DNA from 4 places in the Streptomyces sp. AM25 genome. Region 2 is predicted to be linked to each of the others. Evidence: riboswitches for the same ligand, from Rfam matches in the RefSeq annotation. Region 2 holds a riboswitch; each other region holds the start of a gene.

Region 1 (4,713 bases), on a different contig from region 2:
AAGACGGCACCGGACCTGCCGGCAGCAGCCAGCGACGAGGAACACCTCGGCAGAATCTCCGTCATCGGCCACGCCCCGGTGAACCGATGCTGCTCCGCCCTCGCGGCAGCCGGGATCGCCATCGAGGCGGTCACCCGGCTCCGCCCCGGGGCCAGGATCCTCTGCCGCCAGGACCAACTCGAGGACGCAGTACGCACCCTGCACACGGCACTGGATCTCGGTGCCCCGGCGATGGCAGGAGCAGCTGCCCGGCAGTAACTCCGATCGAGGCCCCTGCGGCAAGCCGCCAGGGGCCTCCACCCGTCGTCAAGCGGTGCACAAGGGCAACGAGGGTGGTTCACGGCCGAGCCCGAGCGCCCTACGGGACTGTCAGTTCCCCGTGGCCAGCTGGAAGATCCTGACAATGACGAGCACGACCGCCACCACCAGGTAGCCGCGCAGGGTGATCAGTCCCGCCTTGCGCAGCGGTGAGAACTTCGGCCGCTTCAGGGAGGACAGCGCGGGCGTACGCCAGACCAACCGGTCGGCCTCCAGCAGGGCCCTGAGACCGTCCTTGTCCAGAGGCGCGGGTGCAACCGCCCCCTCCCGGGCCGCTGCGCGGAGCCGTGCGGCCGCCTCTGCCGCAGCGATCCGGGATTCATGCCGTGAGCGCAACGTCACCGAGGCTCCGCCGACGAGGCCGAGGCCCGCGCCGACGGCGAAGCCGGTCTCCAACTGCGCCGTGGTCAGGTTCGGGAAGAATGTGGCCGCCGTCAGTGCCAGCGAAAGCAGCACCAGACACCAGACGATGACGCCGGCCACGATGTTCTGCCGGACGCTGTTCACCCAGGGGCCCAGCACCGGACGGTCGTTGCACAGCAGGACGAGGAAGACGGTCGCCGAAGGGAGCAGCACGCCTGCCAGGGCCTGCACTCCCTGGGTGATCAGGCCCTGGACGTGGTCATCGGAGACGAGGGTGATCGTGGCGGCGATGCCGATCAGGAACGCGTAGCCGACGTAGAACAGCGGTGCCTCGGAGATCTTCCAGTGCAGCGAGTGCCGCCTCTTGAAGGTGTCCCCGAGGGAGTAAGTGGTCGCAAGTCCCACGGCGTTGGCGCCGATGAGGGAAGCGTCCAGCAGCAGGATCGCGAACAGCGCCCCCAGGGCCGATCCGCCGTGCTTGCGCAGCCCGTCCGCCACACCTGCGGCGTCGCTGAACTGTCCTGCCAGGTCCGTGCCGCTGAACACGAAGGCCGACGTCGCCATGATCGCCACCGCCCCGGCCATCACGACCGCGATGCCGATCCACAGGTCGGCGCGCTCGTAACGGATCCAGCGCGGGGTGATCCGCTTGTCGACCACGTTGGACTGCTGGAAGAACAACTGCCACGGGGCCACCGTCGTACCGACGATGGCGACGATCACCAGCAGCAGCGTCGAGTCGAGCCCGCCGGGGAACTGCGGGAGCAGCCCCTGCGCGGTCGTTCCCAGCCTGGGGTGGGCCATGAGCGCCATGGGGAACATCACCACGTTCACCGCGATGAGCAGGAACAGGAACCTCTCCCAGCGCCGGAAAGACCCGCCGGCCACCGCGGCGAACAGCAGCACCGCTGCGATGGGCACCGCGACGTAGCCGGGTATCCCGAAGTAGCCGAGTGCCTGTGAGACTCCGATGAACTCCGTCACGATCGTCAGCGCGTTGACCAGGAACAAGTCACCGACGCTGAACGCGCCCCAGAACTTCCCGAACCGCTCGAAGATCAGCCGCGCGTGCCCGACCCCGGAAACCGCTCCGAGCCGGACCACCATCTCCTGATTGACGTAGAGCACCGGAATCAGCAGGGCCAACGTCCACATCAGCTTCATGCCGTAGTTCTGGCCGGCCTGGGCGTACGTCGCCACGCCGCCCGCATCGTTGTCGCCGACCATCACGATCAGCCCCGGCCCCATGATCACCAGCAGGGTCCGCAGCCGTTGCCCCCACGAACCCCGATGCCCGCTGTCATGCCGGCCGATCGTACCCAGCGCACCGACGATGTCCCCGGTGTGGGCACTGTCCAGGACAGCCGTACCGCCCGGGGCGGCACTCTGCTCCCTTCCAGGGTCCGGCCCCGGGTCCGGACGCACGGTGTCGTAGTACATGTCACTACCTCCCAGAACTGCGAACGGGCGCACTCGGGCAGGCCCGTATGAAGACAAGGCGAAATACCGCCGTATGAAGGCAGGCAAAAAGCGCATGACGACACAGCGGACGACAGCCCGGACCGGAGCACGGATAAGCCGATGCCTATCGGAATGCCGAATTCACGCCATGTGCACGTGCGTTGCACGCGATAAGCGGGCTCAGAAGAGCACCGTAGTTCGCCCGGAACGAGAGCGACACCACCTATCACCGTCAGGACTCATCCTGACCACCCCCAATCCAGCACCCGCCGACCACCCCGGGGCACGGGGCAAGCCGGCCTTCCCTGGACGGCACCCTCCACGTAAGAGCTTCGGCACTGCACGGCGTATCCCCACCCGACAGGCGGGAAGCCACTTGGGGTCACCCCTTAAGCCGAGGAGACCTGTCCTGATCCTGGGCGTCTCTCGACGTCGTCGGGTCAGTGGCCTATATCCGCACAGACGCCTCACCGAACGAGGTGCCTTATTTCAGCCACTGCGGACGCTACCTCACTTGCGCCGACGCGCAAGTGAACGCGATCCCAAGAACTCGCCATGAAATGAGCGAAGTTGTGGATTCCCTGTGATCGGCCAACGGCCAGCAGTGGGCAGCGTGATGGGACGATGCCGATGGCCGCACAAGTCCGACTCGTAGCCCGGCGTGGCCCATTGGGTCGCGGCATGAGAGTGCCCGGACCGCCCGGGACGGTGTATCGCAAACGAGAAAGGCAGGATCGTTTCAGCCGCGCTCAGGCGCTTCCGCACGCCGATCGGAGCCAGGTTCCTGTGCCGTGCCGAGGGCCAGCCGATACCACAATTTCCTGCCCCGGCCAAGGGATTGCACCCCACGAAGAGCGCATCCTTTATGCCACACGGCGCGAAACGAATTCCACGCAACCGTGCGATGCAGTTGTTCGATTGTGGGAACGGTGATGGGCCCGCAAGCATCGTGGACCTGCTGGCCTCCCAATGCTCCCGGAGATACGCCTGTTGCGCACAGGCCCCTTCTCCCGCCGTACGGCCTCGTCGTCACCGTTGTTCTGGCTGTGGGGATCGCGGGAGTTCCAGCCGGCTTCGTTCCACCTCCGGCACGACCTCATCCGAAAGGAAAACATCATGCGTTCATCCCTGCGTATGGCTGCGATAGTCCCGTTGGCGGCCTCCGGGCTCCTGGTGGGATTCACCGCACCGGCCAATGCCCAGACGCCTGCCGCCACCACCGTCAACAGCTCCGCCGCACTCAACAGCGACGGAACGATCACGGTGACCGGGACCTATACCTGCGCGCTGGCGCCCGCCTCCAACTCGTCCCCGACCGTGGCTGTCCAGGCCTCCGACGGCAAGAACGTCTCCGGACAGGCCTCACAGTCTGAAAACGCCTCCACCTGCCCCGGAACCTCCCAGCCGTACAGCATCAACATCGCGCCGAGCGGCGGAAGCTGGACCAGCGGCGACCGCATCCAGGTCACGGTGAACTTCACCAACCAGGGCTCCTCCGAGACCGAGCAGGCCACTGCCACGGCCACCGTCTGCACGCCGTGGGCGCCCGGGCAGGGCCACGGGCGTCCGGGGCGGCACGAGCACCGGGGCCACGCGCCGCACGGTCACGACCACGGCCACCGGGGCCAGCCGTCGCACGGGCACGGGAACCACGCACCCCACGGGCACGGAGGCCAGCCGTCGCACGGGCACGGAGGCCACGGACCCCACGGGCACGAGGGCCACGCGTCGCACGGACACCAGCGGTAGCACTCGCACCACGCCCAGCAGGTCAACCGCCTGACCCATCCACATCAGTGTCGCCCGCCCCCACTCGACCTGGGGGCGGGCGGCCCGCTGTCAAAATACCGCCGGCAGCGCATCCTGGAACCTGGGCAAACATGTTTCAGCTGGACGAAGGAGGATGCAGGGCAATACGCCTAGCTCTTCGGACAGTTGCCTGCTACGGGTTCGCCGGCGAACACCTTCCGCAGGAACGGGGTGGAATCCGCCAGGGAAGCGATGACCGTGGCGTTGTGGTCGAGTTCCGGATAGAGGTGCTGTTCGATCACCGAACCGGCTGCGCAGGCGTCGTGGAACAGCTGGACCTGTCGGTCGGTGGGTGAGTCCATGTCCTTGCCGCCGGTGCCCATGAACAGGGGCTTGGCGACCTTGAGGCTGGTGAAGAACCGCGGCGGCACGTCTTCGCGGGCAAGGATGTCCTTCGGGTCGAGGGTGAAGGCGGCGGCGGGGGTGAGCCGGTCGTGCTTGATGCGGGCCGCCACGTCGCCCAGGCACCGTGTGCGCGTGAGGCCGAGCACTGGCTTGGCGCGGTCGGTCACCACATCCTCGGGTTTGAACGCCGGGTCGACCTGGGCGATCAGGTGCAGGCCAAAGAACTCGTAGGCGAGCAGCTCCGGGTCGACGCGGTTCGCGTCGAGTTTCTTGGGCGTTTTCGGCGTGACGTAGTTGGGTCCGGTGGCCACGGTGCCCTTCAGGTCGACGTCGGGTGCGTAGGACGCTGCCGCGGCCGCGGCCTCGAACACGACGGCCCCGCCCTGGCTCTGCCCCACCAGTGCGGTCTTCTTCGCC
Region 2 (4,713 bases):
CCGTGTAGCACCGCACACTGCCCCGTCCGTACGCTTCCCGCGAGGCGCCGGGCGGGGCTTCCCTCCGTCTGTGCGACGCCTCCCGCCCCGCAGGCCAGCGTCGGTCTCGGCCTGGTGGAACCACAGCCGCACGGCAGTCTCCGTCAGGTCGAAGTCCTTGGCGATCTGCCCGACCGAGCGGTCACCGCGCTGGCACAGCTCGACGATCTCGGCCTTGAACCGGCGTGAACGAGCGGCGAGGACGCGGCTTCTTCTTCCCCATGCTCTCCATAGTGGACATCCTTCCGGGGTGATGCCCCTGATCTCGGATGTCCGTCAAACCGAATCAAGCCCACCCTCAATCGCTCGAGCCAGGGAGATTCCATCCGTGACGCGTCTCGGCGAGGCGGCAGTCTCGCGCGCCCGGGACGTAGGGCGGCCCGGGCGTGCGGGACCAACGGACTGTGTCCCGGCCCCTGACGGTCAAGGTTTCGTCAAGCGTATCCACGGGTGCACAAATAACCTTAATGTCCGACTTAATCAGGCTTATGCTCGTGGAGGTTTGAAGAAGGCACCTCGTTCGGTGGGCGTCTGTGCGGACACAGGCCACTGACCCCACGACGTCGAGAGACGCCCAGGGTCAGGACAGGCCTCCCCGGCCCAAGGGGTGACCCCAAGTGGCTTCCCCAGCCCAGGGGATCACGTCGTGCAGTGCCAAAGCTCTGACGAGTTGGGGTGAACCGGCCGACAGGCCGGTGCGCTCCTTGCCGTGTCGTCCAGCGCCCGCACGCTCCGGCCGGAAGAAGGTGAGAGACATGGGCTGCACCTGCAGTAGTCCGAGCCACAGTGGCCCCCGTACACACATGACCTCGCCCGCCCCCGGCGCGCATTAACACGCTCGCCACACCTGCAACTGCCTGCCCCGCACTCCATCGGGGAGTTACGGGAGGCCGGCGCAGGGGCGATGGATGGCGTTGAGGGGTCGACTGCCAAGCCGGTGGACAGGGGCAGGCCCCGAAGCGAGCGTGTTGCGTCGTGGTCAGCCGACTTGCCTCCCGTAGTTCCGGGGCTGGCAGGCCGTGCGCCCCCAAGGTCGTTGGCTGTGGCAACACCCCGCCTGTTTCGAATACCGCAAACCCTCCAAATGATCCGGAAGGACAGCCGTGAAGCGTTTTGCCCGGTCCAAATACCCGATCAGTATAACTTTGTCTACGCTCCTCGCAGCCCCGGTGCTGTGGGTGGCCGCCCCCGCAGGCCAAGCAGCCGCCGCACAGCAGATACATTCTCCGGCCACGTTCGAGGAGTTCCTGAAGGAGGCCCGGGAAAACCTGGAGAAGATCGGGCAGGGCAAGGAGACCACGGACGATTACGAGGCGGCGCGGCGGGACGGCAAGCCCTATCTGAGTCCGGCGTTCAAGGATGTCAAGGATCTCGACAAGATCGTAAAGAGTTTTAAGGCCGATACCAGCGCCAAGGAGGTGGACCTGAAGGACAAGAATAAGGGACTTTACTACGCCGAGCGTATGAGGAAGTTCAACGACGTCGCGACAGCCTACGTCGACCAGGGGCTGCTGGGTGCTCTGAGGACTGCCGTGGTCAATAAGGTGGCCGAGGCAGGGCACTTCGAAGACCTGGTCAAGGCATGCCTGGCACACGACCCGAAGAAGATCGGCGAGGCCATCGCCAACCTCACCGCAGACGGCATCAACCGCCTGGCCAAACTCAAGTCTATGCCCCTGCACGCTGGCATCCTCGCCAGCGTGGTCGCCCTCGTCATCAGCATCATCAGCCGCGCCGCCTTCGGCAGCGGAAAGATCTCCATCGACGACCACATCCGCTCCGAACGCGACAAAGCATGGAAGAACTTCGGCCCCGAGGCTATGAAGAGGGCCGTCAACGACCCCAAGACCCAGGGCATTTGGGCTGCCGTCCAGATGCACTTCGCCGCCAGCGCCGCACAGGGTGAGGCCCTGATCGACGCACAGCTCGACAGCGCCCGGCGCCGCCTGAGCAAGCAGGAAGTAGCAAAGGTCGAACACGAGGCCCTCATGGCGAAGAAGAAATTGCGCGACGGCCTGAGGAAAACCCTCAGCCGCGACAGCAACGACCTCCTCGACGTCGTCGGCAGCGCAGTGGCCGAGGGCCTGCACAAGCCGGACAACTTCACCCACTTCTCCGTCGAATTCATGGACCAGAACAAAGAGGCAATCCTCAGTGCCCTGCGCGAAGCCTCCTGCAAAAACGCCAACGACGGCAGTAGCCTCGGCCGCATGACCTACGACAACTGCATAAGCCGGACATCCCTCAGTCAATTCTCCAAGGATTTCGATAAACTGAAGTCCTCCATGACCCACGACGCGTCGCCCCACTCCTTCACCGCCACAGAACTCAAGGACAGCCTGAAAAAGAGCCGAGACGACACCCCACCGTTCCCCCTCTTCGCAGTCCCCGAGGTGCCGGGATTTACCAAGGTCCTCGAGTGTAAGGATTGTTAGGGCTGGGATCCGCTGTTTGCCGGACGTGGGAGCGGCCTCCGCCTGATCATGTGCTCCGTCACAGAGGCGTTTGATCAGCGCGAAGGCCGTAACGATGAGTCTGCTGTAGCGGGGCGTCCCGCGGGATGCATTTGGGGAACTGTCCCGCTTTCGGACGGAGTTCTATGCCTGTCTGGCTGAAGGCCTTTCAGCCTGTCCTGCGGGGGTGGAATAGGCAGGTCAGAGGGGACGGCTGGAAGGTCATTCAGAAGTCTGTGATGTTGCTGGATGGTGATCGCTGAACACGGGATCGGTCCCTCCGGTGTAGCGTGTGAAGTGCCGACTCCCACGCGCTCGTTCGGGGGGCCGATGCCGTTCCACCGTGCTGCCGGTTTGAGCCCGCATCAGCTGGACGTGTTGATCGGCAGGGCAATGCCGCGTAGTTAAGAAACGGCGAAGATTTTGATGCTTGGTGGGTCAGGGTGGTGGACTGTGGTTTCGGTGCGCTTCTTCTTCCTGTAGGCGTGGACGTGGATGCGTTTGACGGCTCGTGGGCTGGTGCGGTGGCGTCGGCGTGGGTTGGGTCTCTCCAGGATTTCCGTGAAGGCTGCTTCAAGAGCTTTCGTGAGACGGTGAGGGGGGAAAGCCCGCCTGGTCAGTGATCTGACGGCGGATGATGCGCAGTGAGCGGATGAAAGACAGCCTGTCGGGGTCGATGTCGGCCTGGTCGGCTGCTTCGCACATCAGGTGCCGGACTGCGTAGTGGGTCAGCAGGAGCGCCCAGATCTCCTGCTCGATCATATCCGGGGACTTCGAGCGCAGTACGGCACCGCGGCCGCGCTGGTGGGTTTTGATCTCGTCGAGGCCGGATTCGAATTCCCAGCGTTCGGCATACGCCGCCGCGAGCTCGGCTGCACTGGCGTCGTCCGGGTCTATGATGGTGGTGATCAGGCAGAAGATTTCTCCTTTGCCTTCATGGTTGGTCACTTCGTACTCGACGACCCGGACCGGAATGCCGGAGGGCTCCTCGATGTGTGTTGCCCCTCGGTGACGCTGGACCGCGCGCCGACGGCGTACTCCCGGGTCCAGCAGAAACGACTCGTACGACCCGTCTTTGAGCGGCCGGACTACCGGCAGATGAGGTCCGTCGGGCATCCGCCACAGAAGATCCGCCCCCGTGGCCGCAGCTGCCTCCCACAGTCGGTAGGCATAAAACCCCCGGTCGGCGGTGATCAGCATGCCCGGCTCGAAATCCGCCACGAGATCCCGGGCGAGTTTCCCTTCATCCGTCCGCCAGGGCCCCATACGCGCAGCGACAACGGCATGCGTGCCGCATTCCCCCAGCCCGACAATCTTCACCTGCGGAAACGGGGCAGGATTCTTCTCCCCGCCGGAACGCCCGAACTCCGCATCATTCGCAGGTGTATCGGGGAGGTCCAGCACAAAACCGTCGATGGCCATCAGCCGCCGATTTCCCAGCCACGCCCCTTGCGTACCGCGCTGGGCACACGGCAGCGCTACCCGCTCGAACAGCGCTTTCAGCGGTTCAGGTCCCAGACGCCGGCGCGCCTGGGACACCGCGCTGGACGTGGGAACCGTCCATTCCTTCCGCCATGTCCCCATGAACCGCAGGCCGTTGACGAGGAGACGGGTTACTTCCTCGTACGACTCGCTGAAGAACAGGCACATGGCCATCACGTAATAGACGACGACACGTGCAGGCAGCAGACGGGACCTCTTCTCCGTCCGCCCCGTCTCCGCGAGGACCTCATCCACCAGGTCCCGGTCCACCAGACGCGTCAGAAGCCCGATACTCACCCGGTCCGTCAGACGCCCACCAGAGACTGCTTCTTCATCCCGAATCCCACCCATGAACGAGGAACATAACCAGGTTCGCGGCGACAGCGAAAGAGCAGGACCGGTGCAGGTTGACTGTCCACAACAAGCCCCGGCGTGTCGCTGTGAAAATGTGGAAACAGATTGCCAAGTGGCTTAACTACGCGGCATTGCCCCACAAGGCGGGATTCTTTCGCCCCTGCTGAGCAATGTGGCCCTCTCGGTCCTGGACGAGCACTTCGTCAAGGCACCTGGCGGGGCGCAGTCCACGACGAAGCAACGGTGGACACGACGCCAGAAGGGGCTGCCCAACTACCGGTTGATCCGGTACGCGGACGACTTCGTCATTCTGGTGTCGGGCACCCGAGCCCACACCGAGGCACTGCTTCCAGAAGTGGCGGAAGTCCTCTCCACCGTCGGCCTG
Region 3 (4,713 bases), on a different contig from region 2:
GGCCAGCACCAGGTCGGTCCCGTTCGCGCCGAGCCGGCGGCGCAGCACGCCACGCACCCGGGAGTCCTCCCGCAGCAGCGTCACCGCCGCGGTGACCAGCCGCGGGGACTTCTGCATCCGCAGCACCTGTGCCGCCACCGCCGTGGCGACACCCGCCGCATCACAGGCCAGGAGTACGGCCGCAGCGCGCACATCGGCGGTGCTCGCGGGATGGGGAGAGTAAGGTTTCTCCGTCTCGTCGGAGTGCTCCAGCCCGTACCGGGCGGCCAGTTCCGCCGTCCGGCGCTCGACCGCACCGACCACATCCTGCTCGGCCACCTGCACCACCAGCCGGGACAGACCGCCGTCCCAGTAGGCGAGGAGCACCTCGGGGTGCTCCAGCAACGCGGCCGCCACCTTCTCCGCGGCCTCCTCCAGCCGTGGCACGTGGGCGGCTTCGGGGTGCGGGCGCAAGGGCAATTGGAGCCTGCTCCCCGCACGCCAGCAACCGTCGCCGGGCACCAGCGCGTTACGGGCCACGCGGGCCACACGCACGGCCGTCGCCGATGCCTCGGCCGCCCCGCCTGCCGCGGCGCGCACACCGACCGACGCCAACTCGGCCGCTCCGCATATGAGTACGTCGGCCGACGGGACGAGACGGCCCGCGGCCCGGGCCGGAGCGCTGAGTGCCGAACCAAGACCGGCCACGGGTAAGCCGGCCAGCAAACGCAGAACCACTGTCCTACTCTCATGAGAAGTCCGCACCGGTTTGTGGCCACGGTGCGGAGAAGACATGCTGTGCCCGGAACGGCCGGGCAGCCGACGGCTACTGCCCGGCGGTCAGTCGGCCGCGGCGCCGCCGTCCTGCGGCTTCGGCTGCGTCAGCCACACCACCGCGGCGCCCGCCGCCGCCACCGGCCACTCGACGAGCCCCACCGCGCCCAGGATGCCGACGCCGGTGTACACCGCTGCCCGACGTGCCCGGGGAGACACCGAACCGACCACGTCCAACGCCCCGTTCGCAGCCCCCTTCACCAGGCCGGCACCGGGCACGCGGTCCATCACCGACAGCACCGCCCCCAGCGGCCCGGCCGGGCGCGACGAGGACGAGGGCTGTAAATCGGCGCTCTTGCTCATGAAATCTCCTGTTCCGGATGAGGGCACGGTTCCGGCGTGAACCTGTCCACCGGCGTTAACCTGCGCCATCTCCTGTTTTCCTAAACGTTCCTTGACAGCGACCGTGGATTTTCGTGATTCTCGATGTACGCAGCACCTCGTTGGGTGAGGCTTCTGCGCGGACACAGGCCACTGACCCCGAACGTCGAGAGACGCCCCGGGTCAGGACAGCTCACTCCGGATTAAGGGGTGCGCCCAAGTGGCTGCCCGGCCAATCTCGGCCGGGAATACGCCGTGCAGTGCTGAAGCCGTGACGAGAGAGGTGCCTTCCCGCGTCGCGGAGGCTCCTCGGCCCATGTCCGGCACCCGCGAGTGCCCAGGCCGCGAGGAGGTGAGGGGCTTGAGTCCCTGGCATAGTCCGGAGCCTGTTTCCGGCTCAACTCGCCCGTCATCGTCCACCCGTCGCCGACGCATCAACTGACCTTCGCGCACTGTCTCCTGCCCACAGACTGCCCGGGCATGCTGCGCGGCGGTTCCACGTGTCCGTCCGCGACCGGGTACGTCCTGCCCGGAGACTGCTGTGCGCATTCAACTGACGTGGCCGAACGCTGCCGCCACCGGCCTCACCCTCAGCTTCGTCCTGCCCGACTTCACCTCCGACTCGCTCCGCCCCGCCCTGCGCCGGGCTCTGGCCTACGCCGGTCCCGTCCTCGACGGCATGGCCGACGCCGCCGGTGCGGGCCTCCTCGCCCGCCTGATGCTCCCGCTGGCCGTCGACATCATGCAGCAGTCGCTGGAGAACCCGGTGCAGGGTTCGCGTTGCGGCCCCGCGGGGGTTGTGGCCTGACCGCGCGCACTCATTCGTCATGCTTCAGCGCGTACGCTTCGAGGCCCGTTTGCGTTCTTGATGGGGCAGCTTCTGACGAGTGGTGGGGAATGTGGGCCGGGGCAGGAGGGATGCCTTGGTCGCTCCTCGGGCGAGCTGCTCCTCGGTATCGGCGGGCAGCCGCGGCGGCGTGCGGGCGGTTCGGGTGAAGTCGAAGGCGGAGGTGAGGTCGCCGAACGTCCGCCTTCGCCAGGCGCTGATGTTGGGTTCTTCGACCTCGGTCCCGTGTGCTGCGGTCCAGCGTTCCAGGAAGCGCAGACAGGAGGTGTGGTCGAAGGCTTCGCCGGCAACCCGTCCGCCCACTGTCCAGGGCGAGATGATCAAAGCGGGTACGCGGAAGCCGCCGCCGATCGGCAGGCCTTCGACGAACTCGTCCGGTGTACCGGCCGGGGGTACGGGCGGGGGGACATGGTCGAAGAGGCCGCCGTTCTCGTCATAGCTGATGATGAGTGCGGTCTTGGCCCACACGTGAGGGTTCGAGGCGATCGCTTCGATCTTCTGCGCGATGAAATCCGCCCCTGCTGCCGGCAGGGCGTCGGGTTCCTCCGATGCGGCGGTGGAGGGAATGATCCAGGAGACAGCGGGCAACTGGTCGTTACGGGCGTCGTCTTCGAAGGCCCCGTCCGGCAGCCTGCGCATACCACGCTCGTACAGCGGGCTCCCGGGCTGCGCTTCCCTGAACGCCTTGAACCCGTTGAGGACACTGAACGACCCGTTGTCCTGCCCTTGGTAGACCTGCCAGCTGATTCCTGCTGCCTGCAGGCGTTCGGCGTAGGTGGTCCACTGGTAGAACGTCGGCGGGTAGTTGTTCGTGATCACCGGGCCGCCCCGGGTGCCGCCGGGGTCGATGGTGCCGGACATCCAGTACAGCCGGTTCGGCCACGTCGGCCCCATCACCGAGCAGTGGTAGTTGTCGCACACCGTGAATGCCTCGGCGAGCGCGAAATGGAAGGGAAGGTCCGCGCGGGTGTAGTAGCCCATCACATAAGGCGCGTTGGCCTTGTCGGCCTCACGGTGGGCGGGCATCCACTGGTCCATCTTCCCGCCGTTCCAGGCCTGGTGCTGTACTTCCCAGGCGTGGCTGGGCGACGAGATGGCCTGAGCGTTCGTCCTGTGCGTATCCAGCCGGAACGGCAGCAGATACCCCTGGGGGTTCGCCGTGTCCGGCTGGTGGAAGACACTGCGGCCGTTCGGCAGCTTGAGGACACTCGGGTCGTCAAAACCCTGTACGTCTCCGAGAGTGCCGAAATAGTGGTCGAACGACCGGTTCTCCTGCATCAGGAAAACGACGTGCTCCACATCTTTGAGCGAACCGCCCCGAGTGCGCCCCGCTGCGACGGCACGCCGTACACAGGACGGAAGAAACGACATCCACTCGCCGTCTGCAGCCACACCACGAGGAATCCTGAACCGACCCACTCCGTCTGTACTTCCTTCCCCGGTGGCCAACAGGCATGACGATGGCATAGAGCCGGGCCGCTTCGTGATTCTGTGACAGCTCCGGGAAAAGGAGGCACAGAGTCCCTGCGTGCACACGCTCTGCGTACAGCAGATCATCTGGATGTTGGCTCGTCCATCCCTCACATGGGTGTCGGCGGCTGTGAATTCGCCGTCCGGCAAGGAGGAGCGCGCATCTGACGGGCCTTCTGGGGTCGCACGGCCGACGGCTCACCGAACGGATTGCCGAGGCGCCGGATCGGTCCACCCGGTTCCGGATAAATCGACGTCGAGAAGTCCGAGGTTTTCCCCAGCCGAAAGTTTCGCCAAAAGTAGCCACGGCATGCAACTTTCGGACATGGCCGCAATGGGCGGGCACTTCCTAGCCTGGGAGCCCGATCAGGCATCCAAGGGATTGGAGCGGTCATGCGTAATTGGCGCAGCAGGCGGATTTGTGTGGCGGCCGTAGGAGCGATTGCGCTGGGAATGACGGGTTCTTCATTGGCGAGCGCGGACGGGCGGGTTTCCGGCGGGCAGCCGAAGGAGGGTGTCGTCGTGGAGGACCTCGCCCAAGGACGGCAGGACGACCCGGTGAAGGTCGAGGTGGACGGCCCTGCGCAAGTGAACTTCCGCAAGATCACCATTCCGCCGGGGGAGAGCACGGGGTGGCACTGTCACTACGGCAACCTGGTCGCCGTGGTGAAGCAGGGCGAGCTGACCCATGAGCTGAAGTCGGGCGGCACCCACACGTACAAGGCCGGGGAATCGGTGATCGAGGGCCGCGGCTACGTGCACCAGGGGCTCAACAAGGGCACCGAGGACGTCGTGCTCTGGGTCACCTATGTGACGCCCGAGGGCAAGCCCCTCGCCGAGACCGACCTGACGAAGTGCGATACGAACGCCAAGGGCCGGTGACGGCGCGGGCGTTCATATCAGCCGGGCATCGAGGGTGATGTTCCCGACCCCCGCCAGGGCCTGGCCGACGGGACAGTTCCGCTTGACCTGCTCGGCCAGGACGTCGAATTCGTCCTTCGGCAGCTCCGGGACGGAGGCGGTGACCGTCAGGGAGATCCCGGTTATTCCCGCGCCGGGCTCGAAGGTCACATCGGCCGTGGTCTCCACCCTCATGACGGTGTAGCCGCGTTCGGTCGCCTCGTGTGCGAACGCCATGGAATAGCAGGACGAATGGGCTGCGGCGATCAGTTCCTCCGGGCTGGTCGTGCCCTCCGGCTGTTCTGCACGTGCAGGCCAGGTCACGTCGTACGTGCCGATCCGGGAAGAATCGAGGGAGACGA
Region 4 (4,713 bases), on a different contig from region 2:
GTGATCACTGCGGCACACTGCCTCCACGCGGGGAAGGGCGGCGGCTACAAGACGGACCTGGCATTCGTCCCCGGCTACCGTGACGGCCAGACGCCCAACGGGATTTGGACGGTCGGGAAGATGGTCGTCGACGATCACTGGATGCAGTCGTCCGACCCGGACTATGACGTGGGGTTCGTCGTCACCGACAAGCTCAACGGCAAGCGGATCGCCGAGGTGCTGGGCGCCAACCGCTTCGGCTACAACGCCGGCTACGGCAACCGGGTGCAGATCACGGGCTATCCGGACAGTGGGCAGGACCCCATCTCGTGTGCCAACAAGACGGTGCAGTTCCAGCCGGACCAGATGAAAGTGGACTGCACCGGCTACAGCAGCGGGACCAGCGGGAGCCCCTGGCTCGCCCACTTCGACAGCAATACCCACACCGGCCAGGTCATCGGTGTCATCGGTGGCTACCAGACCGGCGGCGACACCGATGACACCTCCTACAGCCCCTACTTCAACGACGCCATCAAGTCCCTGTACGACAAGGCTGTCAGCCAGGAGAGCTAGCGTCCGCACACCACTTGCCAGCCCCTTCCACGGCAGCGGGACCGCCAGGCCCAGCATCTCCGTCCCAGGCGCCATGAAGGAGCAGCCGCCCGGCAGTAACCCGGGCGGAGGCTCCTGAGGCGACATCTTGGCCTCGGGAGCCTCCACCCGTCGCCACACGGTGCAGCAGGGGCAACGACGGCCGTTCGCGACCGCACCTCGCGCCCGACGGAACTATCAGTTCCCGGTAGCCAGTTGGGCGATCCTGACGATGACCAGGACGACCGCCACGACCAGGTAGCCACGCAGGGTGATCAGGCCTGCCTTGCGCAGCGGTGAGAACTTCGGGCGTTGGAGGGTGGACAGGTCAGGCGTGCGCCAGAGCATCCGATCGGTCTCCATCAAGACCCGGAAGCGTTCGAGCGGCGTGGTGACGACCATCCCGCCTCGCTCCGCCGCGCGGAGCCGTGCGGCAGCTTCTGCTGCGGCGATTCGGGAGGCCTGGCGTGAGCGCAGGGCGACGAGGGTTCCGCCGACGAGGCCGAGGGCAGTCCCGGCGGCGAAGCCGGTCTCCAGTTGCGTGGTGGTCAGGCCGGGGAAGAACGTGGCCGCGGTCAGCGCCAGCGACAGCAGTACCAGGCACCAGACGATGACACCCGCGACGACGTTCTGCCGGACGCTGTTCACCCAGGGGCCCAGCACGGGGCGGTCGTTGCAGAGCAGGACCAGGAAGACGGTCGCCGAGGGGAGCAGCACCCCTGCCAGGGCCTGTACTCCCTGGGTGATCAGGCCCTGGATGTGGTCGTCGGAGACGAGGGTGATGGTGGCGGCGATGCCGATCAGGAATGCGTAGCCGATATAGAACAGCGGTGCCTCGGAGATCTTCCAGTGCAGTGAGTGCCGCCTTTTGAAGGTGTCTCCGAGGGAGTAGGTGGTGGCAAGTCCCACGGCGTTGGCGCCGATGAGGGCGGCGTCCAGCAGCACGGTCGCGAACAGGGCGCCCAGCGCCGGTCCGCCGTGCTTGCGCAGCCCGTCCGCCACCCCCGCGGCATCACTGAACTGCCCCGCCAGATCGGTGCCGTGGAACACGAAAGCCGATGTCGCCATGATCGCCACTGCTCCGGCCATGACGACGGCGATGCCGATCCACAGGTCGGCGCGCTCGTAGCGGATCCAGCGCGGGGTGATCCGTTTGTCGACCACGTTGGACTGCTGGAAGAACAGCTGCCAGGGGGCCACCGTGGTGCCGACGATGGCGACGATGACCAGCAGGAGTGTCGAGTCGAGCCCGCCCGGGAACTGCGGGATGAGCCCCTGCGCGGTCGTGCCGGCCTTGGGGTGGGCCATGAGCGCCATGGGGAACATCACCACGTTCACCGCGATGAGGAGGAAGAGGAACCTCTCCCAGCGCCGGAAGGACCCGCCGGCCACCACGGCGAACAGCAGCACCGCGGCCAGCGGCACCGCAACGTAGTTCGGTATCCCGAAGTAGCCGAGCGCCTGTGAGACTCCGATGAACTCCGTCACGATCGTCAGCGCGTTGACCAGGAACAGATCGCCGACACTGAACGAGCCCCAGAACTTCCCGAACCGCTCGAAGATCAGCCGCGCGTGCCCGACCCCGGAGACCGCACCCAGCCGGACCACCATCTCCTGGTTGACATAGAGCACCGGAATCAGCAGCACCAGCGTCCACATCAGCTTCATGCCGTAGTTCTGGCCGGCCTGGGCGTACGTCGCCACGCCGCCCGCGTCGTTGTCACCGACCATCACGATCAGCCCCGGCCCCATGATCACCAGCAGGGTCCGCAGCCGTTGCCCCCAGGAGCCCCGCCGGCCGGTGTCGTGCCGGCCGATCGTGCCCAGCGCACCGACGATGTCCCCGGTGTGGGCACTGTCCAGGACAGCCGTGTTGCCCGGGGCAGCACTCTGCTCCCTTCCAGGATCCGGCCCGGGGTCCGGACGCACGGTGCCGTAGTACATGTCACTACCTCCCAGAACTGCGAACGGGCGCACTCGGGCAGACCCGTATGAAGACGTGGCGAAATGCCGCCGTATGAAGGCAGGCGAAATGCGCGTGACGACACGGCGGACGACAGCCGGACCGGAGCACGGATAGACCGATGCCTATCGGAATGCCGAATTCACGCCATGTGCACGTGCGTTACACGCAATAAGCGGGCTCAGAAGAGCACCGTGGTGCGCCCGGAACGAGAGCGACACCACCTATCACCGTCAGGACTCACCCTGACCACCCCCAATCCAGCACCCGCCGACCACCCCGGAGCACGGGGAAGCCGGCCTTCCCTGGACGGCACCCTCCACGTAAGAGCTTCGGCACTGCACGGCGTATCCCCACCCGACGGGCGGGAAGCCACTTGGGGTCACCCCTTAAGCCGAGGAGACCTGTCCTGATCCTGGGCGTCTCTCGACGTCGTCGGGTCAGTGGCCTATATCCGCACAGACGCCTCACCGAACGAGGTGCCTTATTTCAGCCACTGCGGACGCTACCTCACTCGCGCCGACGCGCAAGTGAACGCGCTCCCAAGAACTCACCATGAAATTAGAGAAGTTGTGGATTCCCTGTGATCGGGCAACGGCTAGCCGCCTGCAGCGTGACGGGACGACGTCCATGGCCGCGCGTGTCCGACAGCGGTGGCCGAGAGAAAACACCTCAGCTCCGCTGCCCATCTCATAGCCCGGCGCAGCCCATTGAGCCGCGGCATGAGAGTGCCGCACCGCCCGGGGCGGTGCATCGGAACCGAGAAAGGCAGGATCGTTTCAGCCGCGCTCAGGCCCTTCCGCACGCCGATCGGAGCCAGATTCCTGTGCCACGCCGAGGACCGGCCCGTACCACAACTGCCTGCCCCGGCCAACGGATTGCACCCCACGAAGAGCGCATCCTTTACGCCACACGGCGCGAAACGAATTCCACGCAACCGTGCGATGCAGTTGTTCGATTGCGGGAACGGTGATGGCCCCGCAAGCATCGTGGGCCTGCCGGCATCCCGGTACTCCCGGAGATACGGCTGATGCGCACAGGCCTCTTCTCCCGCCGTACGGCCTCGTCGTCACCGTTGTTCTGGCCGTGGGGATCTCGGGAGTTCCAGCCGGCTTCGTTCCACCTCCGGCACAATCTCATCCGAGAGGAAAACATCATGCGTTCATCCCTGCGTATGGCTGCGATAGTCCCGTTGGCAGCCTCCGGGCTCCTGGTGGGATTCACCGCACCGGCCAACGCCCAGACGCCCGCCGCCACCACCGTCAACAGCTCCGCCGCACTCAACAGCGACGGAACGATCACGGTGACCGGGACCTACACCTGCGCCCTGGCGCCCGCCTCCAACTCCTCCCCGACCGTGGCCGTCCAGGCCTCCGACGGCAAGAACGTCTCCGGCCAGGCCTCACAGTCCGAAAACGCCTCCACCTGCCCCGGAACCTCCCAGCCGTACAGCATCAACATCGCGCCGACCGGCGGAAGCTGGACCAACGGCGACCGCATCCAGGTCACGGTGAACTTCACCAACCAGGGATCCTCCGAGACCGAACAGGCCACCGCCACGGCCACCGTCTGCACGCCGGGAGCGCCCGGGCAGGGCCACGGGCGCCCGGGGCGGCACGAGCACCGGGGCCACGCGCCGCACGGTCACGGCCACGGCCATCGGGGCCAGCCGTCGCACGGGCATGGGAACCACGCACCCCACGGGCACGAGGGTCACACGTCGCACGGACACCGGCGGTAGTACCCACGCCATGCCCTGGCAGGTACACCGCCTGCACCACGCATAAGTAGGGACCTCTTCACCTAAGTGTGGCCCGCCCCCACTCGATCTGAGGGCGGGCCACACCCTGCCAAAGTACCGCCGACAGCACACCCCCGGCACCCGACCGGACACGTTTCAGCCCGACGAGGGCACGGTCAACCACCCTCGCATCGGGGCAGCTTCGGAGCAGACGATCCTCGGCAGCCGCGTGGACGTCCCGAACGCCGACCGAGAAGCCCGCACCCTGCGGCGTACACCGCTGCCATCGGCGGCATGCCAGCGTGAGGCTTCGGGCCGGTGCCCGTTGTGACTGCGGCTGTTTTCGCGTGCTAACGCCGAGGAACGACGGGGTGACCCTGGAGTCTACGGACCCGGTGCCGCTGTTCTCGTCCTGGCTCAAGGTCGCGGTCGACACCTG

What was found. A riboswitch is a leader RNA that binds a small molecule or an ion and turns the genes downstream of it on or off. The one in region 2 is predicted to bind magnesium.
Region 1: linked by a shared signal. The riboswitch ahead of ACLHRZ_RS35175 (NRAMP family divalent metal transporter) and the one ahead of ACLHRZ_RS35670 (hypothetical protein) in region 2 are both predicted to bind magnesium.
Region 3: linked by a shared signal. The riboswitch ahead of ACLHRZ_RS17840 (hypothetical protein) and the one ahead of ACLHRZ_RS35670 (hypothetical protein) in region 2 are both predicted to bind magnesium.
Region 4: linked by a shared signal. The riboswitch ahead of ACLHRZ_RS19050 (NRAMP family divalent metal transporter) and the one ahead of ACLHRZ_RS35670 (hypothetical protein) in region 2 are both predicted to bind magnesium.

What each region holds. Positions count from the first base shown of each region.
Region 1 covers NZ_JBKIWN010000058.1:8,260-12,972, reverse strand. Annotated here, with positions in the region: gene ACLHRZ_RS35180 (aspartate kinase) at 1-258, shown strand, start outside; gene ACLHRZ_RS35175 (NRAMP family divalent metal transporter) at 370-2,121, opposite strand; M-box (ykoK) riboswitch at 2,452-2,628, opposite strand; gene ACLHRZ_RS35170 (hypothetical protein) at 3,277-3,891, shown strand; gene ACLHRZ_RS35165 (lipase family protein) at 4,062-4,713, opposite strand, start outside.
Region 2 covers NZ_JBKIWN010000067.1:643-5,355, reverse strand. Annotated here, with positions in the region: M-box (ykoK) riboswitch at 548-721, shown strand; gene ACLHRZ_RS35670 (hypothetical protein) at 1,143-2,474, shown strand; gene ACLHRZ_RS35665 (IS4 family transposase) at 3,066-4,325, opposite strand; gene ACLHRZ_RS35660 (group II intron maturase-specific domain-containing protein) at 4,459-4,713, shown strand, end outside.
Region 3 covers NZ_JBKIWN010000012.1:94,721-99,433, forward strand. Annotated here, with positions in the region: gene ACLHRZ_RS17830 (cation-translocating P-type ATPase) at 1-774, opposite strand, end outside; gene ACLHRZ_RS17835 (hypothetical protein) at 820-1,116, opposite strand; M-box (ykoK) riboswitch at 1,246-1,424, shown strand; gene ACLHRZ_RS17840 (hypothetical protein) at 1,676-1,942, shown strand; gene ACLHRZ_RS17845 (alkaline phosphatase family protein) at 1,967-3,352, opposite strand; gene ACLHRZ_RS17850 (cupin domain-containing protein) at 3,905-4,333, shown strand; gene ACLHRZ_RS17855 (OsmC family peroxiredoxin) at 4,346-4,713, opposite strand, start outside.
Region 4 covers NZ_JBKIWN010000013.1:167,539-172,251, forward strand. Annotated here, with positions in the region: gene ACLHRZ_RS19045 (trypsin-like serine peptidase) at 1-552, shown strand, start outside; gene ACLHRZ_RS19050 (NRAMP family divalent metal transporter) at 769-2,514, opposite strand; M-box (ykoK) riboswitch at 2,843-3,019, opposite strand; gene ACLHRZ_RS19055 (hypothetical protein) at 3,708-4,274, shown strand.